Regions from separate parts of the Arthrobacter parietis genome, predicted to be linked through region 1. Evidence: riboswitches for the same ligand, from Rfam matches in the RefSeq annotation. Region 1 holds a riboswitch; the other holds the start of a gene.
What was found. A riboswitch is a leader RNA that binds a small molecule or an ion and turns the genes downstream of it on or off. The one in region 1 is predicted to bind cyclic di-AMP.
Positions count from the first base shown of each region.

Region 2: it holds a riboswitch for cyclic di-AMP, as region 1 does, so the genes downstream of both, ABFX19_RS09465 (LysM peptidoglycan-binding domain-containing protein) here and ABFX19_RS14480 (NlpC/P60 family protein) in region 1, are expected to answer to the same signal.

Region 1 covers NZ_BAAAON010000003.1:485,956-500,766, reverse strand. Annotated here, with positions in the region: gene ABFX19_RS14485 (M23 family metallopeptidase) at 63-941, shown strand; cyclic di-AMP (ydaO/yuaA leader) riboswitch at 1,098-1,257, shown strand; gene ABFX19_RS14480 (NlpC/P60 family protein) at 1,341-2,069, shown strand; gene ABFX19_RS14475 (NlpC/P60 family protein) at 2,093-2,941, shown strand; gene ABFX19_RS14470 (HNH endonuclease) at 3,127-3,627, shown strand; gene mobA (molybdenum cofactor guanylyltransferase) at 3,624-4,265, shown strand; gene ABFX19_RS14460 (DUF6457 domain-containing protein) at 4,279-4,563, shown strand; gene ABFX19_RS14455 (molybdopterin molybdotransferase MoeA) at 4,560-5,813, shown strand; gene ABFX19_RS14450 (FdhF/YdeP family oxidoreductase) at 5,855-8,218, opposite strand; gene fdhD (formate dehydrogenase accessory sulfurtransferase FdhD) at 8,372-9,214, shown strand; gene ABFX19_RS14440 (LLM class flavin-dependent oxidoreductase) at 9,244-10,317, shown strand; gene ABFX19_RS14435 (ABC transporter ATP-binding protein) at 10,346-12,259, shown strand; gene yczE (membrane protein YczE) at 12,288-12,929, opposite strand; gene ABFX19_RS14425 (hypothetical protein) at 12,993-13,373, opposite strand; gene ABFX19_RS14420 (PGAP1-like alpha/beta domain-containing protein) at 13,370-14,811, opposite strand, start outside.
Region 2 covers NZ_BAAAON010000002.1:265,580-280,390, reverse strand. Annotated here, with positions in the region: gene ABFX19_RS09480 (3-oxoacyl-ACP synthase III) at 122-1,144, shown strand; gene ABFX19_RS09475 (alpha/beta fold hydrolase) at 1,138-3,732, shown strand; gene ABFX19_RS09470 (NAD-dependent epimerase/dehydratase family protein) at 3,729-4,718, shown strand; gene ABFX19_RS09465 (LysM peptidoglycan-binding domain-containing protein) at 4,842-5,762, opposite strand; cyclic di-AMP (ydaO/yuaA leader) riboswitch at 5,767-5,946, opposite strand; gene ABFX19_RS09460 (hypothetical protein) at 6,058-6,339, opposite strand; gene mutM (bifunctional DNA-formamidopyrimidine glycosylase/DNA-(apurinic or apyrimidinic site) lyase) at 6,424-7,434, opposite strand; gene rnc (ribonuclease III) at 7,450-8,181, opposite strand; gene rpmF (50S ribosomal protein L32) at 8,238-8,441, opposite strand; gene ABFX19_RS09440 (YceD family protein) at 8,444-8,977, opposite strand; gene ABFX19_RS09435 (TOBE domain-containing protein) at 9,195-9,629, shown strand; gene modA (molybdate ABC transporter substrate-binding protein) at 9,626-10,384, shown strand; gene ABFX19_RS09425 (ABC transporter permease) at 10,402-11,172, shown strand; gene ABFX19_RS09420 (sulfate/molybdate ABC transporter ATP-binding protein) at 11,169-12,206, shown strand; gene ABFX19_RS09415 (hypothetical protein) at 12,211-12,522, opposite strand; gene coaD (pantetheine-phosphate adenylyltransferase) at 12,582-13,058, opposite strand; gene ABFX19_RS09405 (aminotransferase class I/II-fold pyridoxal phosphate-dependent enzyme) at 13,138-14,364, shown strand; gene ABFX19_RS09400 (spermidine synthase) at 14,361-14,811, shown strand, end outside.

The sequences.
Region 1 (14,811 bases):
CGAGCACCCCGGTCGCTGAAGCGCGGCCACGCGATGCGCATAGGCGGGAACGAGCTGAGCGCTTGGCACGTCAGGCTGCGGACAACGCAGCAGCGCCGTCCAGCCCGGTGTGCACTGAAATCAACGCTTTCCCGGCGCCGGTTTCCACCTGCCCGGATAATCCGCTGCCCCGCCGTGAAGCCCGCACCGGAACGGTAGCCCCGGTAGTTTCCTTACGCCCCCGTGATGCCCAACGCACCGAACGACGACGCCGCGCAGCCAGCACTCGCCGCGACGTTTCCTTCGCCGGACTCAGCCAGAAGGTTGCCATTGCGGCCGCTGCCTCTGGCATGGTGCTCACGGTTGCGCTGCCCACCACCGCCGCAGTGGTGCCCGCTGAAGCGCAAACCGTGGCTGCTGCAGCTGAGCAGGAAGAACTGCAGCCAGTGCAGGCTGCCGCCGGTGCGGATGTCTCATTTGACCGCGCGGCACTGCACAGCACCTTCGATCCCGATGCGAAGCTTGCCGAGATCGTTTCCGCATCCGGTGGAGACATCGTGACTGCGGAGGCCAAGGGCTCTCTCTCAGCACCCTTGGACCGTATGGTGATGAGCTCCGCTTTCGGAACCAGGATCAGCCCAATCACCGGTGCAGGGGAACTCCACACCGGACAGGACATGAGCGAAGCCTGCGGGACCTCTGTCTTGGCGGCTGCGGCCGGCACCGTCACGTTTGCAGGCTGGCACGCATACGGGGGCGGCAACCGTGTGGTGATCAAGCATGCCAACGGACTGGAAACCACCTACAACCACCTGTCGGCCATGGACGTGGCGGTGGGCCAGATTGTGGAGCGTGGCGACGCGATAGCACGCGTGGGTTCCACAGGCGCCTCAACCGGATGCCACCTGCATTTTGAGGTCCTTGTCGACGGCAAAAACGTCGATCCGCTCGGCTGGCTCTGAGTCATTTTCCGCGCCGGTTGGCCGCGTCGTAATCATGAACACACCGTTCCGTGACCGGAATGTGACATAGCCAGAGAACTGATGTACCGTCTAACTCGTGCCGAATCGCAGGGGGTTCGGCGCACTCGTGCAGATCGCCTAGCTCTGCCACTGTACGAGTTCCGTTCGCAACAATCGCATGGCAGGGGCGGGGGAACCAATTGTGGGCTTCTTCTTGAAGTCCTTGGGGTTAAGTCGCTGGATCTGAGACGATCCGCGGCCGGGTGACTCCCATCCGAATCCGACAGCTCACCTCGCAGGCGTAGGGAGAGGCAATTCAACGTGTCAAATAGCTCTGCGCTGGGGCGCCATCGTGCGGTTCCGGCTCATACAAATTCGCTCGCAGCCATTTCCAGGGCTGTGTCTTCGAACGCAGGTTCCGTAGGACGCCAGGCAGCAGTCATCGTCGCTGCTTCCGGACTCGTCCTCACCGCAGGCCTTCCGGCTCATGGCGCTTCTGACGCCCAGCGCTCGGCCCAGGCAGTCAAGACCCTCAGTGCCGTGGCAGCTCAGCCGGTCAGCGTCAGCGCCGCCGCTGACGCAACCGTCACCTTCGAGCGAGCAGCCGTTGAAGCTGTAGCAGCTCCGGTCGTCGAGGCTGTTGAGCCCGCCCCAGCCGTCACAGTGCAGGCTGAAGCAGTAGTTCAGAATGAAGCAGCTGTGGCCGCTCCGGCCCCGGTCGTTGAGCCCGCCGTCGAGGTTGCGGCAGCTCCCCAGGCAGAGGTTGAGGTAAAGGCTCCCGCCGCTGAGGCTCCGGCTCCCGTCGAGGCGCCCACCTCCAGCGGAATCGGCGCAGCGCTCGTAGGCTCGGCCTACTCGCAGATCGGCGTTGCCCAGGATTGCACCGCCATGGTTGAGAAGGCACTGCGCTCAATCGGCAAGTCGGTCGGGGACATCGCGCCGAGCGATTTCTTCGCTTTCGGCTCAGTCGTTTCCACTCCTGCACCCGGTGACCTCGTTGTCTCCGCAGGTCACGTTGCCATCTACGTAGGTAACGGCCAGGTCATCAGCGGTGGCCTGAACGGTATGAATACCGGGCTGCACAGCCTGTCCGATCTCGCTGGCTCTAGCTTCGTCCGCGTTAGCTAAGAACAGATACCTGGAGCACACACATGACCTCTAACACCCGTGCCATAGCGCGCCACCGCGCCGAAGTGCAGCGTTCAGCCCACCTCTCCTCCATTGCCCGCGCAGTCAGTGACAACGCCGGCGGTGTAGGTCGCCAGGCAGCCGTCATCGCGGCGGCTTCGGGCCTCGTTCTTTCCAGCGGAGTCGCGGCCAACGCTGTGGAGCTGCCCGCGGAGCGCAACACCGTCACCACCACGCTTGAGGTTCAGGGCGCCAAGGCCCCGATTCAGGCCCCGGCGGATGCCAAAATCTCCTTCAACAAGGCTGCCGTCAAGGCAGTGGCGGCGCCCACTGTGGCTGCCCCTGTTGTCGAGGCTGTACCTGTTGTGCAGTCGCAGGCCCAGATCATCGAAGCCGCTCCGGTGGCGGAGACAGCTCCAGTCGCAGAAGCAGCACCCGCCGTCGTAGCGGAGGCCGCTGTCGCCATACAGGCAGCGGCTCCTGTTGCTGCACCGGCTGCTGTCGCCGAGAAGCCCGCGCCCGCAGCTCCCCAGGTCTCCTCGGGTGTAGCCGCCACCATTGCTGCCGCTGCGCAGGGTCAGCTCGGAGTAATCCAGGACTGCACCCGCCTCGCCAGCAACGCCCTTGCCGCTGCCGGCATCAACTTCCATGGATGGCCGGCCGGCTATCTCTCCCTCGGCCGCACGGTCAGCGCCGCGGAAGCTATTCCCGGCGACCTCATCTACTACGCTGACGGTGGCATGGGCGCAGCCCACATCGCTGTATACATCGGTGGAGGGCAGGCCGTTCACGGTGGTTTCAATGGCAACCAGACCGTTGTGGCACCTGCAGAACTCGGCTCCGGCGGTGTTTACATCCGCGTTGGCGGCTGATCTCCCTTACCCTCCCTCGACAAAGCCCTCTGCCTATCAGGCGGAGGGCTTTGTCGTGCGTGGCGATTGACGGATCCTCCCGGCAACGGCTTACTCTTGCACTGTCAATCCGAAGTACCTTCGCCGTAGCTTCAGGGACCTCAGGGATTCAATCCTGCGGCTATGGATGGCAAAGAGGAATGTGCATGCGCACTCTCGTTCTGAATGCTGGATACGAACCACTGGCGGTCGTGACCTTCCGCCGGGCGCTCGTGCTTGTTCTTACGGGCAAGGCCAGCGTCGTCGCAGAAGGGGAGGACCCGGTAGTGGGCCCCAACGAAGTGCTGTCGCGGCCATCAGTCATCCTCCTCAACAGGTATGTGAAGATCCCCTACCGTAGCGGCACCGTCGCGACCCGCCGTGGAGTGCTCCGGCGTGACAACCACCTGTGCGCCTACTGCGGCAAGCCTGCCTCGACCATTGATCACGTTGTTCCGCGATCGCGTGGGGGCGAGGACAGTTGGGAGAATCTGGTGGCCTGCTGCCTACGCTGCAACAACGCCAAGGGTGACAAGACACTGGCCTCGCTGGGTTGGTCCCTGCGAATTGTGCCTACGCCGCCCCGGGGGACGTTCTGGCAGATCCGGGAATTGGAAAAACCGCTGCCGCAGTGGAGCGAATTCCTGCCCGCTGACAACGCCGCGTGAGCAATACACGCGACGGCCGGGGCGCCGGTAGCATTGCCGCCGGTGTCGGTGGCGCCAGCGAGTTGATGTACGACGCCGTTGTGCTCACAGGAGGCAGGTCCTCAAGGCTCGGAGGGGTCGCCAAGTCAACCCTGATCGTCGATGGATTCTCCCTTCTGGAACGAACCTGCAGCGCTCTGAATGAAGCCCGGCGGCTTGTCGTTGTTGGCGGACCGGCGCCCGATCTGCCGCCCCGGGCGGAACTGGTACGGGAAGACCCGCCCTTCGGGGGGCCGGCAGCGGCGGTGAGCGCCGCCGTCGTACATCTGATGACCGATCCCGCGCCCTGGGTGCTTGTGCTTGCGTGCGACATGCCGCGGATCAGCGACGCACTGCCTGCACTCATGCTAGGCGCCGCTGAAACGGGCGCCTCGGTTCTGGCTCACGACGGCGGCAGGGACCAACCGCTTGCCGCACTGTACCGCTGGGCTGACCTGGCCACAGTGGAAAAGCAGGAAGTAAGGAATCTGTCTATGCGCGCGCTCCTTGCTAGGGTGACATGGAGTCCAGTCGAAGTTCCCGCGGGCTCAACCACTGACATTGATACGTGGTCCGATGCCCGGCAGTTCGGGGTGGAGGAGCCAGGCGCGGGCAGATAGCGGAAGGTTCACCATGGAGGATCGGGAACGCCTGCTCAGGCAGTGGAGCGAGAAGCTTCTGGAAACGTTTGAACTCGAGGGCATCGAGGTCGATGTCGATGCCGTTTTGGCGCTGGCCGGTCAGGCGGCGCACTCGGTTGTTCGACCCGCAGCGCCGCTCACCACGTTCATCGCCGGTTATGCAGCCGGAATGGCCGTCGGGATCGGGCAGGCAGACAGCGGAACGGCCATGCGGTCAGCGCTGCGGGCCGCCCATGCGGCGTGCCCGCCCGTCGCCGGGTCGGAAGACCGCCGATGAGCAGTGCAGGGCACGAGTTGAGCTGGCAGGAGGCCCGGCGGCTGGCGTATGAATCGGCATCTCCTAAGCCTGTACAGACCGTGAACCTCGCGGACGCTCTCGGCCAGACCCTTGCTGAACCTGTCGTGGCGCTGCAGCCCATCCCGCACTACGCGTCCTCGGCGATGGACGGTTGGGCGCTCAGCGGTGAGCCGCCGTGGATGCTGATCACACCCGTTCAGGAGGATGAGAGCCCCTGGCACCGGGCACACGAGCACAAGAAGTCCGGCTACGCCACGCTGGAACCCGGTCAGGCCACGTTCATCCTTACAGGCGGCGTGGTGCCCCGAGGGGCTACCGGAATTCTTCGTTCTGAGCACGGAGCCATCCGGGATGGCATGCTCACCCGCAATGACCGTGCCCGCCCCGACGAGCCGCTCGAGAACGAACATATCCGCCCGGCAGGTGAGGAAGCGGCAGAGGGAGCGCAGGCCATAGCTGCCGGTGCGGTGCTCAATCCCGCGCAGATCGCGCTGGCCGCAGTCTGCGGGTATGACACGCTTCCCGTTCTCCGTGCGCCACGGGTGTCCCTGCTGTTGACCGGTGATGAAGTGATCGAGGCAGGGTTGCCCGAGGCGGGCCAGGTTCGCGATACGTTCGGCCCGCAGTTGCCCGGCCTGCTCACCATGCTGGGCGGCCACGTGGATACGGTGGCCCGCGCGCGTGATGATCTGGACGACGTCGTTGCTGCCATCAGCGCCGAGGCCACAGATGAAGTCTCTCTCGCGAGGGCTTCCGGAGACGTCCTGATCAGCACCGGCGGCACCGGTTCCTCGGATGCGGACCACATCCGCCGCGCGCTGGCTGTGCTCGAGGCTGAGCTTCTCATCGACGGCATCGCCATGCGCCCCGGACACCCTACGCTCCTGGCACGGCTGCCGGACGGCCGATTCTTTGTGGGCCTGCCCGGCAACCCGCTCGCCGCGATGATGGCGCTGTTCACGGTGGGAGCACCGCTGTTGGCCGGTCTGCGGGGAGCCGCCTTCCCGGAGTCCCGCTCAGTTCTGGCAGGTGAGGCCTTCAAGCCGCTGGAAGGGCGCACTCGGCTGGTGCCGTACCGCCTGGAGAACGGACGCGCCATGCCCACAGTCCACCACCGTTCGGGCATGCTGCGCGGTCTGGCGGATGCCGACGGCGTCCTCGTTGTACCTGAACATGGTTGTGAGCCGGACGAAAAGGTACCGGCACTCACCCTGCCGTGGTTCAGCTAGCAGCTCCCTCGTTCAGCTGAAACGCGGCAGGGCGGTGCAGGTCAGACGGTAGCCGGCATGTTCTCCCGCGCGTTCTCCTCGCCGGTGCCGCCCGCCGGCCCGTCAGCTGCCGGCTCCAGCCGGATGATGACGCCCTTTGAGACCGGGGTGTTGCTGCCCTTCACGGTGTCGTCCAGCGGAACCAGGACGTTTGCCTCCGGGTAGTACGCCGCAGCACAGCCGCGTGCGGTGGGGTACGCAACCGCCCGGAACTTGCGCAGCGCGCGGTCCTTGCCGTCCAGGTACTCGCCGTGCACGTCCACAAGATCGCCGTCCTTGAAGCCGAGTTCTGCGAGATCCTCGGGATTCACAAAGACCACATGGCGGCCCTTCTTGATTCCGCGGTAGCGGTCGTTGTAGCCGTAGATGGTGGTGTTGAACTGGTCATGCGAGCGCATGGTCTGGAGGATCAAGCGGCCGGGCGGGCACTCCATCGGGTCCAGTTCGTTGACGGTGATCATCGCCTTGCCGCTGGGGGTATTGAACTTTCGCGAATCACGCGGCCCGTTGGCCAGCAGGAAGCCGTCCTTCTCGCGGATCCGCCGGTTGTAGTTCTCACACCCTGGAACCACGTGTGCAATGTGGTCCCGGATGCGGTCGTAGTCGTCCTCGAATCCCTGCCAGTCAGCGTCAATGCGGTCACCGATGGTGGCCTGTGCCAACCGGCTCACGATGGCAACCTCGGACAGCAGCCCCGGTGCCACCGGGTCTACCCTGCCTTCAGAGGAGTGCACGGCGCTGACAGTGTCCTCGACGGAGACGAACTGCGGGCCGGTTGCCTGGATGTCGATCTCGGTGCGGCCGAGCGTGGGAAGGATGAGCGCTTCTGCGTCCTCACTGATAACCGTGTGGGAGCGATTGAGCTTGGTGGAGATCTGCGCGTTCATCTCAAGGTTCTGCATGGCCGCTTCGGTGGCTGCGGTGTCCGACATCGCTGCGACGAAGTTGCCGCCGAGTGCGAGGAAGAACTTGATGTCGCCGTCGCGCATTCCCCTGACCGCCGCGACGGAGTCCACGCCGTGCTCGCGGGGTGGTTCAAACCGGAATTCCTTACCGAGCGCGTCCAGGAACGAGTCCGGCATCTGCTCCCAGATGCCCATGGTGCGGTCGCCCTGCACATTGGAGTGTCCGCGGATGGGAGAGGCGCCCGCGCCAGGCCGGCCCATGTTGCCGCGCAGCAGCAGCAGGTTGATCATTTCCTTGATGGTGCCGACGCCGTTCTTCTGCTGCGTGACGCCCATGGCCCAGGTAATGATGGTCCTCTTGGACCTGATGTAGCGGTCGGCCAGTTCGTCGATCTCTTCAGAACGCAGCCCCGTCGCCTCCAGCACGGTCTCCTCATCAAGACCCGACAGGTGTTCCCGTAGTTCGTCCAGCCCCTCACAGTATTCAGCGATGAATTCATGATCCAGCACCGTGCCGGGGTTCCTGTCCTCGGCCTCGAGCACCCGCTTGGACACCGCCTGAAGCAGCGCCATGTCGCCGCCGCTTCGGATCTGCAGGAACTGGTCGGCAAGATCGGTGCCGCGACCCACTACGCCCTTGGGCTTCTGGGGATTCTTGAACCGGCGCAGGCCGGCCTCGGGCAGCGGGTTGACTGCCACTATCTGGCCGCCGTTTTCCTTCTGCTTCTCCATGGCGCTCAACATCCGCGGATGGTTGGTCCCGGGATTCTGGCCGATGACGATCATCAGATCGCAGTTCAGGTAGTCGTTGTATGCGACGGTCGCTTTGCCGATCCCGATGGTCTGGCCCATGGCAACGCCGGATGACTCGTGGCACATGTTCGAGCAGTCCGGCATGTTGTTGGTGCCCAGTGCACGGATGAACAGCTGGTAGATGAATGCTGCCTCGTTGGACGCGCGCCCGCTCGTGTAGAACGCCGCTTCATCGGGGGAGGCGAGGCTCTTCAGCTTGTCCGAGATGATCGTGATCGCCCTGTCCCAGCTCACGGGCCGGTAGTGATCCTCACCGGCCGCCTTGTAGACGGGTTCCGTCAGCCGGCCCTGCATGCCGAGCCAGTACTCTGACCGTCCGCGCAGTTCGGTGATGGAATGCTCTGCCCAGAACTCGGAGGACACAGTGACCGGTGTGGCCTCCCAAGTGACCGCCTTGGCGCCGTTCTCGCAGTATTCGAAGGTGCTGCGGTGATCCGACGGGTCCGGCCAGGCGCAGCTCATGCAGTCGAAACCCTGCTTCTGGTTCATCCGGAGCAGGGTGCGCACGCTTCGTTCAACACCCATATGCTTGAAAGCAGGCTGCATGGAGTGGTACACGCCGGGCAATCCGGCCGCCCATTCCTTGGGTGTACCGACATCGAGATCGTTCTCGTCTGCTTCTTCGACGGGAGGGTTTGAGCGAGTCATCGCGCATCCTTTCTAGGCCGCTTCTCAGCGCTGAGTGGTCCTACCTGACCCATTGTCGCTCAGGAACATCGAATGTGGGATACACGCGGCGCCGGTCGCTGAAGGTTGAAGCGTCCATTAGGCTCAATCCAGACCCAACCGGAAGGCAGATTGATGACGCGGGTGATGGACAGGCGGCGGATTACGCGCTATCGGCTGGACGGCACGGTCAGCCGGCGGGAAGACCGTCTGGCCGGTGAAGAGCCCCTGGAGATCAGGCTGGGCGGGCGGGCCTTCAGCGTCACCATGCGCACCCCGGGCGACGATTTCGATCTGGTCGCAGGTTTCCTTGTCTCCGAGGGAGTAGTTGCCGAACCCGGTGAAATCCTCGCACTTCGCTACTGCGCCGGGGTGGACGAGGAGGGCCGGCAGACCTTCAACGTGGTCGAGGCCCAGCTCCGCCCGGACGTAGCGCTGCCGGATACATCGATGGAACGCCATGTCTATACCTCCAGTTCCTGCGGCATCTGTGGAACAGCCTCCATTGACGCGGTCCGGAAGTCGGGCCGCTTCGACGTGCACGACGACGACGGCACCGTGGATCTGCCGGTCCTTGCCTCCCTGCCGGACCGGCTGCGGACCAGCCAGAAGCTTTTCGACCGTACGGGCGGCGTCCACGCGGCGGGACTGTTCTCCCGGGACGGCGAGCTCCTGTGCCTCCGTGAGGACGTGGGCAGGCACAACGCCGTGGACAAGGTGGTGGGTTGGGCACTGCGCTCGAATCTGCTGCCGCTGCGGGGAACAATTCTGCAGGTCTCTGGACGCGCCTCGTTCGAGCTGGTCCAGAAGGCGCACCTTGCCGGTATACCGATCCTCGCGGCCGTGAGCGCCCCGTCGTCGTTGGCTGCGGACCTGGCGGAGGAATCCGGGATCACGCTTGTCGGTTTCAGCCGGGGGCAGACACTGAACTGCTACACACACCCGCAGCGTATTGTCGCAGGCTCAAACCCGGAATAGGTGCACCGGGCCCGGAGTTGCACACCAGTATGGAACTTGGCATCTTCAGCTTCGGCGACATCCACCCGAACCCGGTAACCGGCGAACGGGTATCACCCGAACAACGGATGGCCGATCTGCTGGAGCGGGCACGGCTTGCCGATGAGGTGGGCCTGCACTACTTCGGTATCGGAGAACATCACCGGCCCGATTACGCGGTGTCCTCCGTGGTGCCGGTTCTGGCCGCCGCCGCCGCACAGACCCGGCAGATCCACGTGGGATCAGCGGTCACCGTACTCAGCACCGAGGATCCGGTGCGCGTCTTCCAACAGTTCGCCACCCTCGACCTCCTCTCGGGCGGACGGGCGGAACTGACCGCCGGCCGCGGCTCCTTCATCGAGTCCTACCCGCTGTTCGGTGCTGCCCTCGAGGACTACGACGCACTCTATGAGGAAAAGATCGAGCTTCTGCTGCGCCTCAACGCCGAGGAACGGTTGACCTGGTCCGGCCGTTTTCGGCCGCCGCTTCAGGATGCGCTGATCCTGCCGAGACCGGTCCGGGAGCAGTTGGACATTTGGATCGCAACCGGTGGGACGCCGTCGTCGTCGGTGCGTGCTGCACGGCTGGGCACATCGGTCATTTACGCGCTGCTGGGTGGTGCCGTCGACAATTTCGCGCAGCACGCCGCGCTCTACCGGGAACAGTTCAACGCGAGGGGGACAGCCGTGCCGCGGGTCGGCGTCAGCGGCGTCGGGTTGATCCTCCGTGACGGAGCCAGGGAGGCCTTCCGTCCGCACTGGCTCGACAGCATGACCCGTATTTCCGCGGAACGCGGCTTTCCCAAACCCAGCGGAGTCACTTACAACATGCAGGCGGCGCGTACGGGGGCGCTCTATGTCGGTACCCCTGAAGAAGTGGCGGAGAAGATTGTTCTCACGCACGCCGCCATGGGCCATGACCGGCACATCCTCCAGCTCGACTTCTCATCTGTGCCCCAGGCACAGGTTCTTGAGTCCATCGAACTGTTGGGTACACAGGTGCTGCCCCTCGTCAATGAGGCCCTCGGCGTCCACCAACTCGAGGACGCCGTTTCCCGGACCGAAAGTGTCCGCGGCGGGTCCTAAGCTTGAAGTTCACTAGCTGGAGGCACCCATGAGCATGGAAGGCGCGGCCTGGAGTTCCCTGTACCGGATCTCCTCCGCCAAGAACGGCAGCAACAAATTTTCCAGGGAAACGCTGAAGCGGATCCTGTCCTTTGCCGTGCCGTACCGGGTCAAGCTGGTGCTCTTCATCGCGCTGTCAGTGGTATCCGCGTTCCTGGCGGTTGCCACGCCGGTCCTTGCCGGGCAGGTTGTTAACGCGATCATCGCCGAAGCCGCGGTAGAGACCATCGTGTGGCTCGCCGTCGTGATTGCGATTGTGGCCGTAGCTGACACCGGCGTGGGACTGCTGACGCGCTGGTACTCGTCACGGATCGGCGAGGGAGTGATCCTCGATCTACGGACAGCGGTCTTTGACCACGTTCAGAAGATGCCCATCGCGTTCTTCACGCGTACCCGCACTGGTGCGTTGGTGAGCAGGCTCAACAATGACGTGATCGGCGCCCAACAGGCGTTCAGCGGCACGCTGTCCGGCGTGGTGAGTAATCTCGTGGCGCTGATTCTCACCCTGATCGTCATGCTGAGCACGTCCGTCCTGGTCACCGTGCTCGCAATCATCATGCTGCCCATCTTCCTGCTGCCGGCCCGCCGCATGGGCAGCAGGCTGGCGTCCCTTCGGCGCGAGGCCGCTGATTACAACTCGACCATGAGCACGCAGATGACTGAGCGGTTCTCCGCCCCCGGCGCCACGCTGGTCAAGCTCTTCGGGCGCCCTGATGAGGAGTCCGAAGAGTTTCGTGTCCGCGCTGCACGGGTCCGGGACATCGGTGTCCGGACGGCGATGCTGCAATTCGTGTTCTTCTCTGCGCTGATGCTTGTTTCTGCCCTCGCCCTTGCACTGGTGTACGGATTGGGCGGCAGCCTGGCGCTCGGCGGCGCGTTGGATACCGGTGAAGTCGTGACGCTGGCGCTGCTGCTCACCCGCCTTTACGCGCCGCTGACATCCCTCGCCAACGCGCGGGTGGAGATCATGAGCGCTCTGGTGAGCTTCGAGCGGGTCTTCGAGGTGCTCGACCTCGACCCACTCATCAAGGAGAAGCCGGACGCGCAGATGATTCCGGCTGGTCCGGTTGCAGTCGAGTTCGACGACGTCCGCTTCGCCTACCCGTCAGCGGACAAAGTCTCCCTCGCTTCGCTGGAGGAGGTCTCAACGCTGGACACCCGTGGCGGTGAGGAGGTGCTGCACGGTGTCAGCTTCCGCATTGAGCCCGGGCAGACCGTTGCACTGGTGGGTACCTCCGGTGCGGGTAAATCCACTATCGCCCAGTTGCTGGCCAGGCTGTATGACGTCGATTCCGGCTCTGTCCGGATTGGCGGGAAGGACGTCCGGGAAACCACGTTCGAGTCGCTGCGGCATACCCTTGGCATGGTGACCCAGGACGGCCACCTGTTCCACGAGACAATCGCCTCCAACCTGAGGTTGGCCCGCCCTGAAGCACGGGATGAGGAGCTCTGGGATGCGGTTCGCCGGGCACGGCTGGAGACCCTGATCCAGTCGCTTCCGGACCAACTGGACACCATGGTGGGTGAACGCGGTTACCGGCTTTCCGGTGGGGAGAGGCAACGCATGACCATTGCGCGTCTGCTGCTCGCCCAGCCGCGCGTTGTCATCCTGGATGAAGCCACAGCAGCCCTGGACTCGACGTCGGAAGCCGCCGTTCAGGCCGCACTCACTGAGGCGCTCGCCGGCCGTACGGCTCTGGTGATCGCCCATCGTTTGTCCACCATCCGGAGTGCGGACCAGATCCTGGTCATCGAGGACGGCCGCATCGCCGAGCGCGGCACGCACGAGGAACTGCTCGCCGCCGGCGGGCGGTATGACGAGCTGCACCGCACACAGTTCGCGGTGCAGAAGTCGGTCGCGCCGGACGAGCCTGCGGAAGCGCTGACCGGCTCCGGCGCCTGAAGCAATGTTTTGCTAGGACGCGGGATTCTTAGGGAGCGGCGCCGGATGGTGCAGCCTGACCGTCCAGCCGTGGCTCCCCGGGCTTCTCCGGAATGTGGAACCGAGGCAGTGTGAGGTTGACCAGCGGGCCCACAAAGAGGGCAAAGGCCACGGTGCCCACGCCGACCGTTCCGCCCAGAGCCCAGCCGATCGCGAGGACCGACACCTCGATGCCCGTCCGCACTGCCCAGATGGGCCAGCCCCAGCGTTTGTGCATGCCGGTCATCAGCCCGTCACGTGGCCCAGGCCCCATGCGCGCCCCAAGGTAGAGACCAGTGGCAACCGCGAGCAGAACCAGGCCGCCGGTAAACAGGAGAATCTGCACCCACAGGACCGTCTGCTGCGGGATGACGGCGAGGCCCACTTCAGCGCTCGGTCCTACGAGGAGGACGTTGAGTACTGTCCCCACTCCGGGCCTTTGGCGGATAGGGATCCAGAGCAGCAGTACGGCTAGACCAATCAGGTTCGTGGTCAGCCCGAAGGGTATGCCGCTCTGGACCGAAACGCCCTGACCCAGCACGTCCCAGGGGGACACTCCAATGCCGGCGCGGATCATCATGCCGATCGAGAACCCGTAAAGAAAGAGGCCAACGAGCAGCTGCACAATCCGACGCAGAAGGAGAAGGGACATGGTTCCAGTATCGGTTACGGTTACGGCTCAGATGAGCCGCTCAGCTGGGTGTACCCGGGATTGCTAGTCGATGCCGTAGTGCTCGCGGATATCGCTGAGCGAACGCATCACCGAGCCGAGGTCGCTCGGGGTGAGGTATTCGGAGCGATCCTGGGAGTAGACCATGTAGTTGAGCGTTGTTTCTTCATGCCGATCGGCACTCTCGACGAAGGCGCGCACCGTGTCATCGAGTATCCGATGCAGCTCGGCGGTATCACTTGTCGCTGTATCAATCTCGATGGAGGTGGAGTCGCCGGCACCGATCCTTGCCCACTCCACGCTGACGCGCTCAACGCCATCGATTGCGGAGATCGCCTCTCTATACGTGTCTGCCGGTGACGATGCACCACAGGCTGGGAGGAGCAGCAAAGCCAGCACAGCAAATAACGAGCTTATGCGTCTCATTGTTGTCGCCTTCCGACTGGAATCACGAAGGACTCTACCGCTGAGGTGTCGCCGGTGAGGAATCGCTGAGTAGAGGGTGACTGAGCGTACTGGAATGCGCGATTGGCGGGATCGTCTTCAGCCTCGCTGATGGAGTGTGCGTAGTTGTTGTAGTCGTGGTTGGCGGCCACGTCGCTCCAGCCGCTGCCGGGCGGGTCCGGAAGGGTGACCTGTTCACCGGATTGCTCCGGCACCGCACCATTGACGCTCGTACCTCCAAGATCGAGGCGCGGGACGACGTCGTTCTGATGCTGGAATGAAATGACATCAACGTTCGACGGCATGGCCGTCCCGTCAACCGGTGAGCCGAACGTCATCACGTTGGTGACGTTGTACCGCTCCAGGAACACAGGGTCCGAGGCTAGCGAGGCCGCGATCATTCCGCCCTGCGAATGTCCTGACAGCATCACCGGCGCGCCGGGTTCGATCCCCGCCCGTTCCATGGCCAACGCAACGGTCGCGGCCGCAGTCGACATTTGGCCCGAAGCGCTCACCAGATTGCCGGTCAAGTCAGCCGAGATCGCAGAAGTAACAGGATTCCATGACTGGGTTCCTGGAATGCTCAGGATGTAGGCGGGACCCTCGGCGTTTTCTACCCGCGTGATTCGGACAGCACCGTCAGCGGTGGATGGATTGCTCGCGTCACCGTATGCCTGGGCCGTGAGGAACGCCAGCGCAGCAAGATCTGTTGGCACCACGCTGTCCAGATGTTGTGAGGGCCCACGGTTCATGCCATCCCGGGACACGCTGACAGGAATCGGCTCTCCTGCCCAGGGCGTTCCATCGTCGAGCAGCAGTGGAGCCCACTGGCCGAACGTCCCGGCAGTGACAGCGAAATCGACGAGGCTGCTCCCCGCCAACGCGACCGACGCTGACAATTCCATGATCGATGGCGGACTTCCGGCCAGCATCTCATCGAACAGGCCGCCTGCATGGATGCCGCCATCGACAAGGTCGCGAAACGATTCCGCGATGTTGCCGTATCCCAGTTCCGCCTGGTTCCCGAACCACTCGGCTCCGTCTGCGGTGGTGTCGACAACCCAGTCCGCGCCGCCTGCGACCCACGCCAGTCCGTCGGTGATCCAGTTGCCGTTGTCGTCCCCGCTCGTTTCCCGGGTGCTGGAGGCGAGCGGCTGAGCGGCGGAAGGGGCAGGTGGACCTACTGCGCCGGTGGCACTCGTTCCTTCCTGGGCATCCGCATGACCCACAACCTCGAGGGCGGCCTGCCTCAACTGCTCAGCGATACCCAACAGTGTGGGGCGGTGCCTGCCGGCCCAGTCGGCGCGAAAGTAGTCCGCATCTCCGCCCTGCCAGCCGATGACCGAGAGCTTCCCGGAGACCTGCCGTCCGACCAGCTCGAAATGCGCCGCAGCATTCTCGAGGGAACGGGCAAGCTGAC
Region 2 (14,811 bases), on a different contig from region 1:
AGTATGCTTATCATTTTCAGATTGGCATCCACTGCCGGCAAAGCGCTATCGGTTCCGGTGCAGCGAACAGCGGACCAGCGGACCACCCGCACAGGGAATAGACGGACACGAGGCAGGAAATTTGACCGGTAATTTCAACTTCCGACATCACAACACCGCGCTCCTCGGCGTGGAAAGTGTTGAGGCACCGGTCATCGTCACGTCTGCGGAATTCGATCGCATCCTCTCTCCGGCCCTGAAACGGCTCCGGCTGTCCAAAGGGCTTTTGCAGCGCGTGGCGGGAATCACCGAGCGGCGCTGGTGGGCACCCGGAACGGGATTCGAAGACGGCGCCATCGAAGCGGGCGCCAAGGCCCTCGCATCAACAGGTATCGCGGCTTCCCAGATCGGGCTGCTGATCAACACCTCGGTCTCCCGCACCAATCTCGAACCATCCGTTGCGGTGAAGATCCACAACGGTCTGGGGCTGCCGTCCTCCGCCATGAATTTTGATGTCGCCAACGCGTGTCTGGGTTTCGTCAATGGGATGACCCTGGCGGCAAACATGATCGAAGCCGGCCAGATCCAGTACGCCATGGTGGTCAATGGTGAAGACGCCCAGGCCACCCAGGAAGCCACCCTTCGGCGGCTGAATGAGCCAACGGCCACGCGTGAGAGTTTCATGCAGGAGTTTGCAACGCTGACCTTAGGTTCCGGCGCAGCCGCCGCCATTCTGGGCCCGGCGGATCTCCACCCGGGCTCCCACCGCGTCCTCGGCGGAGTGGCGCGTGCCGGTACTGAGCATCACGAATTGTGCGTCGGAGGTATCGACGGCATGTATACGGACGCACAGGGGCTGCTCGACGGCGGCCTGGAGCTGGTGGTTGACGCCTGGACCGAAGCCCAACAGGACTGGAACTGGTCGGACATGGACCGCTATGTCACCCACCAGGTGAGTACCACCCATACCAAGGCAATCATCGAAGCCGTCGATCTCGATCCAGCCCGGGTCCCCCAGACCTTCCCTCTCTGGGGCAACGTCGGGCCGGCGTCACTGCCCATGACGCTCGCCGCGGAAGCCCAGCGGCTTACTACCGGCGACCGCGTGCTGTGCATGGGTGTGGGCTCCGGCCTCAACACCGCGATGCTGGAGATTGAGTGGTAGAACTTCCCGGCGTCGACCCGTCGTGGTCGGCCTACCTCGACGTGCCGTCCACAGCCGACGTTGATCCGGCTGGAACCATCAACCGGTGGCACTACCTGGACAACCTGGCCTCCGTAACCGGTGATCTCCGCGGCACGCTGCTCTGTGTCCACGGCAATCCCACCTGGTCCTACCTCTGGCGCAGCTTGCTGGCCGCGGGTGCCGAGCACGGTTGGCGGGTCATCGCCGTTGACCAGCTCGAGATGGGCTATTCCGAACGGACCGGACGCGCCCGGCGTCTCGCCGACCGCGTACGCGACCTCGAGGATTTCGTCTCCGCGGTCGGGCTCAGCGGACCTCTAGTGACAGTTGGACACGACTGGGGCGGCGTCGTCAGCCTTGGCTTCGCCGACCGCAATCGCGCGAACCTCACCGCCGTCGTCCTGACCAATACGGCAATCCACCAGAACCCGGGCTCCCCCATTCCCGCGCCGCTGCGCCTCGCTCTCAGCGGCGCCGTGCACCGGGTGGGAACGTCGACAACAACCGCTTTCCTCGATACAACGCTTGCGCTGGCCCGCCCGCGTCTCAGCCGGGATGTACGGGCGGCTTACCGCCTGCCTTACCGGACAGCCGCACGGCGCCGAGGCATCGAACAGTTCGTCGCTGACATTCCCGTTGGTCCCGGGCACCCAAGCCACGCGGAGTTGAGCCGGATTGCCGACTCCATCCGTACACTCGACGTGCCCGTGTTTCTGCTGTGGGGCCCGGCAGATCCGATTTTTTCGGACACCTATCTCGATGACCTGGCGGAACGCCTTCCGCAGGCTGATATACACCGCTTCGAGGGCGCAAGCCATTTGGTCGCTGAAGACCGTGACATCGCCTCGCCAATCTTTGATTGGCTTGACCACCGCACCGAGAACGACGACGACGGCCGTCCCGCCCGTCCCTCCGCAGCGTTCACCCCGCTCTGGCAGCAGATCCACGAGCGGAGCAGCGGTCCGACCGCTGACATGCTGGCGGTGGCAGATATGGGAAGCTACGGTGCGGTGGCCGACTCGCTGTCGTGGAAGGAACTGGAGGACAGGGTCAGCCGCCTCGCCGCCGGCCTCAGCCGGATCGGAGTCAAGGCGGGAAGCAGGGTCAGCCTGATGGTTCCCCCGGGCATTGAGCTGACCACGTTGATTTATGCCTGCCTGAGATTGGGCGCTGTGATCGTGGTCGCGGACGCCGGGCTGGGGGTCAAGGGGCTCAGCCGCGCCGTTCGCGGCACTGTGCCGGACTTCCTCATCGGCATTGAACGCGCGCTCGTCGCCGGCAGGCTGTTCGGGTGGCCGGGCACCCGCGTCAGCGTCGGAGCAGCGCCACGGGCGCGACTCCTCGGTGTGCGTCACCGCCTCGAAGACCTCCTCGCTGGGCACCCGAGCTATGCGGGCGATGATCCCGCCCCCGATTCCGACGCGGCGATCCTGTTCACCTCCGGATCGACAGGACCGGCGAAAGGTGTTGTATACACACACCGCCAGCTGTCGGCGATGCGGGACACTCTCTCTGCAACTCTCAACCTTGCGCCGGGCAGCGCTCTCGTTGCTGGTTTTGCGCCCTTCGCCCTGCTTGGCCCCGCACTGGGAGCGGCTTCGGTTACACCCGATATGGACGTCACCGCTCCGCGAACGCTGACTGCACGGGCGCTGGCCGATGCCGCCGCGGCCATCGACGCCACCATGGTTTTCGCTTCCCCCGCTGCCCTGCGCAACGTCCTGGCCACAGCCTCGGGCATTGTCCCCGGCCGCAAGGATGCCTTGCAACGCGTCAGGGTGCTGCTTTCTGCGGGAGCCCCTATCCCCGTGAACCTCCTGGAGCAATTGCAGCCATTGGTACCCGGTGCCGCACTGCACACGCCCTACGGCATGACGGAAGCGCTGCCCGTCACTGACATACAGCTCGAGGACATTCGCGAGGCCCTGGACAGTTCGGTAGCAGGAGCCGGGAACGGCGTCTGTGTTGGACGAGCGGTACCGGGTGCGGAGGTCAGCATCAGCGCGCTTGACCCCACGGGCACTGCCACCGGTGTGCCCTCGGATTTGCCAGGCGTTACGGGCGAGATCCTCGTGCGTGCTCCGCACGTCAAAGACCGCTATTACCGGTTATGGATCACGGAACAGGCATCATCACGCACCGCGGGCTGGCACCGCACCGGGGACGTCGGGCATCTCGACGCGGACGGACGGCTCTGGGTGGAGGGCCGGCTTGCACACGTCATCACGTCCGCAGACGGCGTTCTGACACCCGTGGGCCCCGAGCAGTCGATCGAACAGTTGAAGGAGGTTCGCCAGGCGGCCGTGGTCGGTGTCGGTCCAACGGGCACACAGGCCGTTGTCGCCGTCGTCGTTCCTGTGGAAGCTGCCGATCAGGCGGGCCTGGCTCCTCGCCCTTTGTCGGATATGGTCCGGGACGTCGTCCGGCCGGGCGGAGTCCGTCTCGCTGCAGTCCTGACGCTGTCCGCCCTTCCGACCGATATCCGGCATAACGCAAAAATCGACCGTACAGCAGTAGCTGCGTGGGCCGGCGACGCGCTCCAGGGGCGTGGGAGGAAGAGGCCGTGAAGGTCCTCGTCACCGGTGCCAGCGGGATGCTGGGCGGCGCGGTGGCGTCCCTGCTCCTGCGCAACGGCCGCGATGTCAGGACCTTCCAGCGGCGTCCCTCCGGTGTGCCGGGCGCGGAGGACCTAGCAGGTGACCTCGCTGACGGTTCCGCCCTTGCGAACGCTGTCGCGGGGGTCGACGCCGTCATTCACCTCGCGGCAAAGGTGTCTGTCACCGGCAATCCGGATGCTTTCTACCGCACCAATGTGCTCGGCACAGCTGGGCTCCTGGCTGCGGCCCGGTCCGCGGGCGTTCAGCACTTCGTGCACGTTTCCTCGCCGTCAGTGGCCCACACCGGAGCGTCGCTGGTTGGCGCGGTTGCCGGGCCGGCTCAGCCGGAGCTCGCCCGCGGATCCTATGCGCGCACCAAGGCGCAGGCGGAGATCCTTGCTCTCGAGGCGAACGACGGCCAGATGCCGGTCGCGGTTCTGCGCCCCCATATTGTCTGGGGACCCGGTGACACCCAGCTGGTAGAGCGGGTACTCAGCCGGGCCCGCGCGGGCAGGCTGCCACTGCTTGCCGGTGGAACCGCGCTCGTTGACACAACCTACGTGGACAACGCGGCGTCGGCCATCGCTGCCGCCCTTGACCGGATGGAGTACATCTCCGGATCCCCGCTGGTCATCACGAACGGTGAACCGCGCCCGATCGGTGAGCTCCTCACCCGCATTTGCTCCGCCGGCGGCGTCCGGGAACCCCGGAGATCGATCCCAGGCTGGGCAGGCAGAGCGGCCGGCAGCGTCGTCGAAAGTATCTGGCGCGCTTCCAAGGCCGACAGCGAGCCTCCCATGACCCGCTTCCTCGCGGAGCAGTTGTCAACGGCCCATTGGTTCGACCAGCGGCACACCAGGTCCCTGCTTGGCTGGACTCCGGAGGTGAGCCTGGACGAGGGTTTTGCACGCCTCGCCGCGCACTATGGCGATTCAGCGTCGCGCATCAGGCACTGATGTTCAGATAACTGACGGTTTGCGATCGGACCCTCAGCCTGCCACCTGTCGCGTTGGTTCATTAAATGCCGCTGGGAAGGACCTTTACAGGTCCTCCCCAGCGACGAGAGACTAAGGCGAAGATTAGACGCGCACGAAGTAGGCGCCCGGCAGATCGCTCAGCGGGTGCTGCATGGTGAGGTTTGCACCATTCATTCCGCTGCTGATGACCTGGCCGTTGCCAGCGTAGACGGCTACGTGTCCGCCCGTGATGACAATGTCGCCCGGTGCAGGTGTGCTAACCGGGGTACCGTAGCCAGCGAACTGTGTGGGTCCGAGGTCGCCCGTACCGAGGGCCCTCTCGAGGAGAACGGTGCAGTCCTGAATAGCACCGGCTGCGAGCTGTGCCCGAGCCGACGCGAGGATGCCTGCGCCGCTGGCGCTGCCCGAGTTGTCTGCAACCTGGATGTTGCTGGAGGCAAGGTTGATGCCCATGGTGCTGGTCTCGACCGGTGCCGGAGCAACAGCAGCAGCCTGTACCTGCACTGCAGGCGCGGCTGCCGGAGCTGCTACCTGAATCTGCTGTACCGGAGCGGGCGCCGGAGCTGCGGCAGGAGCCGGAGCGGCAGCAGCGCTGCCGGAGAGGCTGATGACCTGACCCGGGTAGATGATCGAATCCCAGCCGAGGCCGTTAGCAGCGAACACGGCGTCCAGGCTGACGCCATAGTTCGCTGCGATCGAGCCGAGGGTGTCCCCGGACTGCACGGTGTGGGTCGGAGCATTGACGGCCGGAGCCGGTGCCACGGGAGCCGGAGCAACCGGAGCTGCCGGGGCCACAGGAGCGGCTGCAGCCTGGACGTTGGCCTCGACTGACGGTGCTGGGGTGTAGGTGGTGGTGCCCGCGCTTGCTGGCAGGGCCGCTCCGAACATGATTCCGGAAGCTGCTACAACAACGGCTGCTGGGCGGCCAACGGTGCCGGCGTGTGAGCTGACTGCCTTGGAAACGACCTGCATGGTGCTGGGCGGGGTTGCACGGTGGCGTGCGATATGACGGTTTTTGGACACGGAAATAGCCTCTCCCAATGCCGGCGGAGTTAGCTGTCGGATTCGGATGGGAGCCACCCGGACTACCGGTCTTGGACCGGTGAGTCTTCACCCCTAGGACTTCTGAAGAAGCCCGCTATCTGGTTCCCCCGCTCCTGCCGCAGTGTGTAGCGAACGGACCTTCCGACGGCGGCAGGATTAGGCAATCCACCAGAAGGAAGCCGGGCTTTTGAGCCCGGCGTGTCCATAACGTTACATTCTTTCGGGCTGGATGTCACATTTCAATCACGAGAAACGCCGGTTCAGCCGCGCCGGATTAGATTTTGTACTCGTCCTGCGCGCTTTTGGGGCCGTCCTGATCGCCATTGCGGTGCATGGCTGACTGCGCCTTTTTCAGGGCCTGCTCTGCCTGCGCCTGAACCTCCGGAGCCTTCGTTTTTACCGTCTCCGATGCCTGGGAAACCTTGTCCTGGACCTTCGGGTTGTTCCAGAGCTCGTTGGCCTTCACTTTGATCTGCTCATAGCTTGCACGACCGGCCCGGGCGCCCAGAACGTAGCCTGCTGCCATACCTGCTGCAAAAACCAACTTGTTCTTCATCGCGATACTCCTGACGTGTCGGGTACTGAGATACTGAGATATCGAATCTAGTCAGCTTACTTACTTTTGTCACGTCGGAGCCGCTCACCAGCGTCCGTTACGCGGCCGTGGCTGGCACCTGGGGCACGTGTATGAGGACCGGTTCATGAAGGTGTCGCGCCGGATCAGGGAATCCAAACCATTCTCGAAGCATCGCCGACAGGGCTTCCGCTCCCGCCCGTAGGCGTTCAGCGCGCGCTCAAAGTATCCGGACGCGCCGTTCACGTTTACGTAAAGCGAATCGAAGCTGGTGCCGCCTGCCTCGAGCGCCCGGATCATGACGTCCCTACACGACTCGACCAGTCGCGAGGCTTCTGCACGCCGAAGGGTGTCAGTGGGGCGGGCGTAGTGCAGCTTCGCTGCCCACAATGATTCGTCGGCATAGATGTTTCCGATTCCCGAGACGAGCGTCTGGTCGAGCAAGGCGCGTTTGAGCCCCGTGCGGCGGGAATGCAGCTTGCGATAGAAATCCTCGAAGGAGAATGCAGGGTCCAGCGGGTCACGTGCGATGTGCGTCGCTTCAACCGGCACCAGGGGAACGAGGTCCTCCCCCAGTCCGCCGGGAAGACCATCAGCTGTTGCCACCATGCTCGTGACAAAAAGCCCGCCGAAGATCCGCTGGTCCACGAAACGAAGCTCCTCCGGCACCGGCTGAGGCCCAGCAGCCGGAGACAGCCGAAGGCGAACCTTCAGGTGCTTCTCGTCCGGCTGGGTGCGGTCCTCGACCAGCAACTGGCCGCTCATTCCAAGATGAGCCATGAGCGCAACTGGCGGCCTGCCGTCCGGGAGTTCCTTTGAGGACGCCAGGTCCGGTGACGGCGCAGGCCGGGAGCCGCCGTCGTCATCGGTGAGGGTAAGGGGCAGCCAGAGGAACTTGCCCCGACGCACGGCATCGCTGACGCGGGCTCCGATGAGGTTTCCAATGAAATCCTCGATGCCGAGGGCATGGCGGCGGATTGAACGGGGGTCCAGGACGTCGACCGCCTCGATGCGGCGCCCGCGGACCCAGCGCGCGAGACCCCTGCGCACTACCTCCACCTCAGGAAGCTCAGGCATAACGAGGTGCAAAGATCACGTGGAGTGGCGGAGCTGTGCGTCCGCGTGTGCGAGAGGCAGTTGGTTTACCTCAGGCTGAAGGAGCTTCCACGAGGCAGAGGCAGCCTCTTGCTCGGCCTCCTTCTTGGAGCGCCCGGAACCTGAGCCGTAGGTCGCTCCGCCGATCACCAGGACGGCCTCGAACCGGCGGTCATGGTCAGGCCCGAAACCCGTCACCTTGTAGTCGATAACCCCCATGCGCTGTGCCGCGGCGATTTCCTGGATGCTGGTCTTCCAGTCCGTTCCGGCGCCAAGGGCTGCGGCGTCCCGGAGCACCGGACCGATGATGCGCATGACGAGGCACCGTGCGGTCTCCATGCCGTTGCTGAGATAGGTGGCGCCGATGATGGCTTCCATGGTGTCAGCAAGAATTGAGGATTTGTCCCAGCCATTGGTGAGCTTCTCTCCCTGTCCCAGGAGGATGTGCTGCCCGAGATCGAGGCCGCGGGCAATCTTCGCGAGGGCGCGGGTACTCACCACCGCCGAACGCCTCTTGGCGAGTTCACCCTCTGAAAGATCAGGATTGTCCCTGTAGAGAGCGTCCGTGACCGAAAGCCCGAGGACGGAGTCGCCGAGGAATTCGAGGCGTTCGTTGGTAGGGATTCCGCCCTGTTCATACGCATAGGACCGATGTGTCAGGGCAAGACGAAGCGTCTCGGCGTCAATAGTGACACCGAGACGCTTCAAAAGATCTTCTGAACTCTCCACGCGGCGACGCTTTCGCGATCGAAGCCTCAAGCACCGTAAACCGGTGCTCTTGGCATTTAGACGTCGGCTACCTTGCGGCCCTTGTACTCAAGGAACAACTCAGTGCCGGCGGAATCGGTGACAACCTTGGCCTGGTGGGCAAGGCTGTAAGTGACGCGACCGTTCTCCACCGTCTTCACCAGCTTGGGAGCAACAGCCTTCCACTGGGACCGGCGTGCACGCGTATTCGAGCGGGACATTTTCCGCTTGGGAACAGCCACGACTAACTCTCTTCTCTCTTGTCTGACTCTGTCTTAACTTCTGGTTCCGCTGCCTCAGGGCCGGCGGCCGCACCGGCCAACCCTGTCAGAGCAGCCCAGCGGGGGTCAAGGACCTCGTGCCGGTGTCCGGGGTCATCCTCCAGGCGAGCACCACATTCAGCGCACAAACCCTGGCAGTCCTCCCGGCATACCGGTTGGAACGGCAGCGATGTCACTACTGCGTCCCGCAGCACCGGTTCGAGATTGACTGTGTCATTCTCGACCTGACGCTGCAGGTCCTCCTCTTCATCCTCCGCCATCTCAGGGGCGTCGTAGTAGAAGAGTTCCTGCACATCGACACTGGTGCCGTAGCTGAGCGGGTCCAGGCACCTACCGCATTCGCCGGATACTTCGACGTCAACGGTTCCCGATACCAGGATCCCCTCGTGTACAGCCTCGAACCTCAGGTCCAACTCCATGCTGGAGCCTTCCTGAACGCCGATGAGCGCCACACCAAAATCTTTCGGCGCGGGCACATGTTCTTCGACTGTCCGCATGCTCCCCGGGCTGCGCCCAAGATCCCTGACATTGAAGACCAGGGGCGAACTGAGATCGCTTTTGATGAAAACTCCTGTAGAACATGTGACCGACGAACCATCTTAGCCCGAAACCAAGCCCCGCCCCAAACCCATTCCGCCATGGTCTCGACCGGGATGGAAAAATCTGTTCAGATACGGGTCATTTGGTTGCACATACCACGATAGGTTGGATGTTATGACTCATGTACGCATCCGAGACGCCGCGCAGTTTCTGGGCGTCAGTACCGATACCGTGCGCCGCTGGATCGACGATGGAATCCTGGGCGCTAAGCGCTCATCGGGTGTCCTCTCTGTCGACGGACTGGAGCTCGCACGCCTGGCACGCGATCGCGCTGTCCTTCCCGCAGACCCGCACGGTGTTGCAACGTCCGCCCGCAACCGCTTTGTGGGGCTGGTGACAGAGGTAACCAGCGACAGAGTGATGTCGCAGGTCGAGCTCCAGTGCGGACCGCTCCGGGTTGTTTCCCTGATGAGCAGCGAAGCGGTACGCGAGCTTGGGATAGAGCCGGGCACCGTTGCTGTCGCTGTCATCAAAGCAACTAACGTCATCGTTGAGACATCAGCGGATAATTTCACCTCTCAACCCCGATCAGCCGGCGGCCCCCGGTGACGCGCCGCTTGCGCAGGCTGGTGAGCGCCGTCGTCGTCGTGTGTGCCCTTGCCTCCTGCAGCAACACGGATCCGGCGGCGGATGGCGTCCTCAACGTCTACGCAGCCGCTTCACTCCAGGCCCCCTTTGAGGAAATCGCCACTGAATTCGAAGCCGTCCATCCAGGGCTGAGCGTGCAACTGAACCTTGCGGGATCATCGGACCTGGCGACGCAGATCATCGCCGGGGCGCCCGCCGAGGTCTTCGCCCCGGCGAATACTGCCACGATGGAGCAGGTAGCTGCCGAGGGCCTGCTGGCCTCGCCGTCGAAGACGTTTGCCACCAACGTGCTGACCATCGCAGTGGCAGCGGGAAACCCGCTCGGCATCGAATCTCTTGAGTCACTCACAGAGCCTGGTATTGCCACGGTGCTGTGCGCTCCGCAGGTGCCCTGCGGAGCCGCGGCTGCGGCAGCGCAGGAAGTAAGCGGCGTCTGGCTTGAGCCCGTCAGCGAGGAGGGCTCGGTTACCGACGTCCTTGGCAAGGTCTCCTCCGGGCAGGCCGACGCCGGGCTGGTCTATGTCACCGATGTTGACGCCTCGGGCGGCGCCGTGGACGGCGTACCGTTCGATGCCGCCGCGCAGGCAGTAAATACCTATCCGATCGCAGCGGTTGGAAGCAGCGGGGATTCGGCCTCGGACTTCATTGACCTCGTCCTTGGAGGGAGCGGCCAGGAGATACTGTCCTCCCACGGCTTCGGGAAGCCCGACCAGTGACCGGAGTCTATTCCGGAATGCCGCGCTGGCTTCTTGCGGTCGCAGCGGCGGGTGCCCTGTTCCTCATTGTGCCGCTCGCCGCACTCGTTCTTCGCGTGGACTGGTCCCGGTTCGCAGAGTTGGTAGCCTCCGACTCCTCACGCGCCGCGCTGCTCCTGAGCCTCCAGACCTCAGGAACAAGTACGTTGCTCTGCGTCCTTTTCGGTGTACCCATGGCGTTCGCCCTCGCGCGCACCCGGTTCAGGGGCCAGCGCGTCCTCCGGGCGCTCGTGCTCCTGCCGTTGGTGCTGCCGCCTGTGGTCGGCGGTATCGCTCTGCTCTACACGTTTGGCAGGCAGGGCTTGCTTGGCGAGTCGCTGCGGGTGTTAGGGGTGGACATCGCGTTCTCGACCGCCGCCGTCGTGCTGGCGCAGACTTTTGTCGCGCTGCCGTTCCTCGTGCTGAGCCTCGAGGGCGCCCTGCGCACTGCAGGTACCCGGTACGAGGCCGTCGCTGCGACGCTGGGGGCGGGACCCACCACGGTGCTGCGGCGGGTAAGCCTCCCCCTCGTGGGGCCCGGAATCGTTTCCGGTGCCGTGCTGTCCTTCGCGCGCGCCCTCGGAGAGTTCGGGGCGACGCTGACGTTCGCCGGAAGCCTGCAGGGCGTCACCCGGACGCTGCCGCTCGAAATCTATCTGCAGCGGGAGACTGACCCGGACGCCGCGGTGGCGTTGTCCCTCGTGCTCGTCGCGGTTGCGGTGCTGGTGGTCGCCGTGGCGCACCGGATTCATGAGGGCAGTACACCATGAGCCTGGATTTCACCGCGCGCGTTCCAGCCCGGGATTTCGACGTCCGGTTCTCCCTCGCCACCGGAGAGACGATAGCGCTCATGGGGCCTAATGGCGCTGGGAAATCCACGCTGCTCAGCGTGCTGGCCGGCCTGCTTCGCCCGGACTGTGGCTCGGCCACCCTGGATGGAAAAACCCTGTACGACGACGGCGAGTGGCTTGCGCCGCATACCCGCGGTATCGCCCTGCTGGCGCAGGATGCGCTGCTTTTCCCGCACCTTTCGGTTCTGGAGAACGTTGCCTTTGGCCCCCGGTGCGCCGGCGTACCACGGAGCGCAGCCCGCAAAGAAGCCCACCGCTGGCTTCGAGAAGTGGATGCAGCCGATCTTGCACACCGCCGGCCGGTGAGCCTTTCCGGCGGACAGGCGCAACGGGTGGCCGTTGCACGGGCGTTGGCCGCTGAGCCTGCGCTTCTGCTGTTGGACGAGCCATTGGCTGCACTGGACATTTCGGTGGCACCAATGGTGCGCAGGATGCTCCGACGGGTACTCGAGGGGCGAAGCGCGATCATTGTCACCCATGACATCGTCGACGCTCTGCTGCTGGCCGACCGCGTTGTGATTGTCGACGGCGGGCGGATCGTTGAGGACGGACCCACCAGGTTGGTCCTCGAACGGCCGCGCAGCAGCTTCGCTGCAGGACTCGCCGGGGTGAACCTCATGACCGGCACGACAACGCGCGATGGTCTCCGTACGCCGGGAGGCGTACAGCTGGCGGCGCTGCGGGATCGGGATCTTCCGGCGGGCGAGGAGGCTGCTGCCGTCTTCAGCCCGCGCGCCGTGGCGGTCCACCGGCTCCGACCGACAGGTAGTCCGCGGAACGTGCTGGCCGTGACCATCACTGACCTCGAGCAGCACGGCGGACGCACCACTGTGCGGGCCGATCATCTGAGCGCGGAGATCACCACAGCGTCTGCAGCGGAACTCGACCTGCTGCCGGGGGCAGAGGTGTACTTCAGCGTGAAGTCCGCCGAAGTTGAGATCTATCTGCGCTGAGCCCTCAGCGGCTGTCGGCTTTCCGATCGACAGCATCTTCGGGCGAACCAGCAACCTGCGGCGCACCGGCGTCGTGGTCTGAAGACGCCGGCCCGGTGTGCTCGGTGGAAACCTCCGACAGGAGGTCCCTGTCATCAAGTTCCTCGTTCAGTTCCTCCTGCCGGTGTTCCGTCTCCGGGTCCGGGGTGCCTTCCTCGACGTACTCGACCTCAAGCTGACGATGGACCTTGCTGTTGAGGACCTCTACCTGGTTATCCTCAAGCTGATTCAGGTTGTCAGGAAACGTGTCCTGAGGCTTGATTCGGCTCTTGCCCACTGTGTCCTCTTTTGTCCGCCCGGCACTGGTAGTCCTGATTCTACTGAAGCGTAGGCAATTCAGTGAGCATCTTCGTTCAGCCGCTTGAGCACAGCCTTGGGAACAAAGGGCGAAATGTCACCGCCCAGGCCCGCAACCTCCTTCAAAAGCGTCGACGAGAGGTGCGAGTAGCTTGCCTCCGCCGGTATGAACACGGTCTCAACTCCGGCCAACTGGCGGTTCATTGCAGCCATCGGCAGCTCGTACTCTAAGTCCGCGCTTGACCGCACGCCCTTGACGATCAGGTTTGCACCCTGCTTCCGGCAGAAATCCGCCAGGAGTCCGTCGCCCATGGGCAGCACAGAAACGCCGCGGAGGAATGTGAGAGTTTCGCGGGCAATCTCCAGCCGGTCCTCGAGCTCGAACCGGTACTTCTTGGCGTAGTTGGTGGAGACCGCGACGATCACTTCGTCGAAAAGGCTGGCGGCACGGGCAATAACCTCGAGATGCCCATTGTGGATGGGGTCAAAGGATCCAGGGCAGACGGCTCGACGCATACAACGAATCTACCGCGTGAGAGGAGGGTTTTCAGTCGTGTGTCCCAACCGGAAGCGCGGGTTCGGGATACTGGATGACATGGAATCGAACCAATCCGCCGCGGCAGGACAACTCTCCGGTTGGCAGCGAACCGCCCGGGGTGCAAACCTTCTCTCCCCCGACGGCAGCCTCGGAACCGTTATTTTCGAAGAGATAACGGCGCTCGCCGGACAGCACAATGCGATCAACCTAGGCCAGGGCTACCCGGACGAGGACGGGCCTGAACTCCTCCTGAATGCCGCCCGCGAGAACATCGCCTCCGGTATGAACCAGTACGCCCCCGGGCGTGGGCTCCCCGTGCTCCGGGAGGCGATTGCAGCTCACCAGCAGCGCTTCTACGGACTGCCCGTTGACGCCGAACGGGAAGTTGTTGTGTCCACGGGCGCCACTGAGGCGATAGCCGCGTCAATCCTCGCCTTCGCCGGGCCGGGGGACGAGGTGCTGACGTTCGAGCCGTTCTATGACTCCTACGGTGCCATCATCGGCCTCAGCGGAGCCCGGCACACCACTGCGCCGCTGGTCGGACCGGCGTACCAACCGGATCTGGAAGCCCTTGAAGCCGCCATGAGCGAGCGTACCCGGGTGATCGTGGTGAATAACCCGCATAATCCCATGGGCACCGTGTTCACCCGAGAAACGCTTGTTCGCATCGTTGAACTGGCCGAGCGCTTCGGCGCCATCATTGTCACCGACGAGGTGTACGAGCATCTGACGTTCGCAGCGACACATATCCCGGTAGCCACGCTGCCCGGTGCATGGGAGCGCACAGTCACGATCTCCTCAGCAGGAAAGACGTTTTCGGTGACCGGCTGGAAAATTGGTTGGTTGACCGGGCCTGCTGACCTGGTGGATTCAGTCCGCAGCGTGAAATCCTTCCTCAGCTACAGTTCCGGCACTCCGTTCCAGGGCGCTGTGGCGCTCGGGTTGGGCCTGGAGGACTCCTTCTACCGCTCGATCGCCGACTCCCTCCGGTACAGGCGGGACCTCCTGGGGGAAGGCCTCAGTGCCGCCGGCTTTGACGTCTTCACCCCGCAGGCGACTTACTTCACCGTCGTCGATGCAGCTCCGCTCGGCGTCACCGATGCCGTCGCCCTGGCCAGGCGCATGCCGGAACTGGTTGGTGTGGCGGCAATCCCCGTTCCGGTGTTCTGTCATGAGGCAGGAGCACGGCGCACCCGCTCACTCCTGCGCTTCGCGTTCTGCAAGAAGGAGGAAGTGCTCGCCGACGCGGTACACCGCCTGTCCTCGCTCCGGGAGCGGCTGTGAGCGTGCCGTCCCGCTACCTCCGCGCGGCAGGTGCGCATGCTGAAATTGACATGGATGCCTATAACGACGGCGCCTTCATCCTGAGCATCGGCGGTGCGCAGCAGTCGCACGTCGACCTCGCCGATCCACACAACGTTTTCTATGAGTACCTCCGCCGGATCGCGAACGTCCTTGACGTGTTCAAGCCAGCCGGGGAGCCGATACGCGTCCTGCACCTCGGAGCAGGTGCACTGACCCTGGCCCGTTACGTACAGGCCACCCGTCCCGGATCCCGCCAGGTTGCCGTCGAGCGCGAGCGGGAACTGCTTGCTTTCGTGGTGGAGCACCTGCCGCTACCACCGGGTACCGACTGCGAGCTACTGGTAGAAGACGCGAGCGACACACTCGCCGCCTGCACTGAAGGTGCGTTTGACGCCGTCGTTCTCGATGTGTTCTCCGGTGCCGACG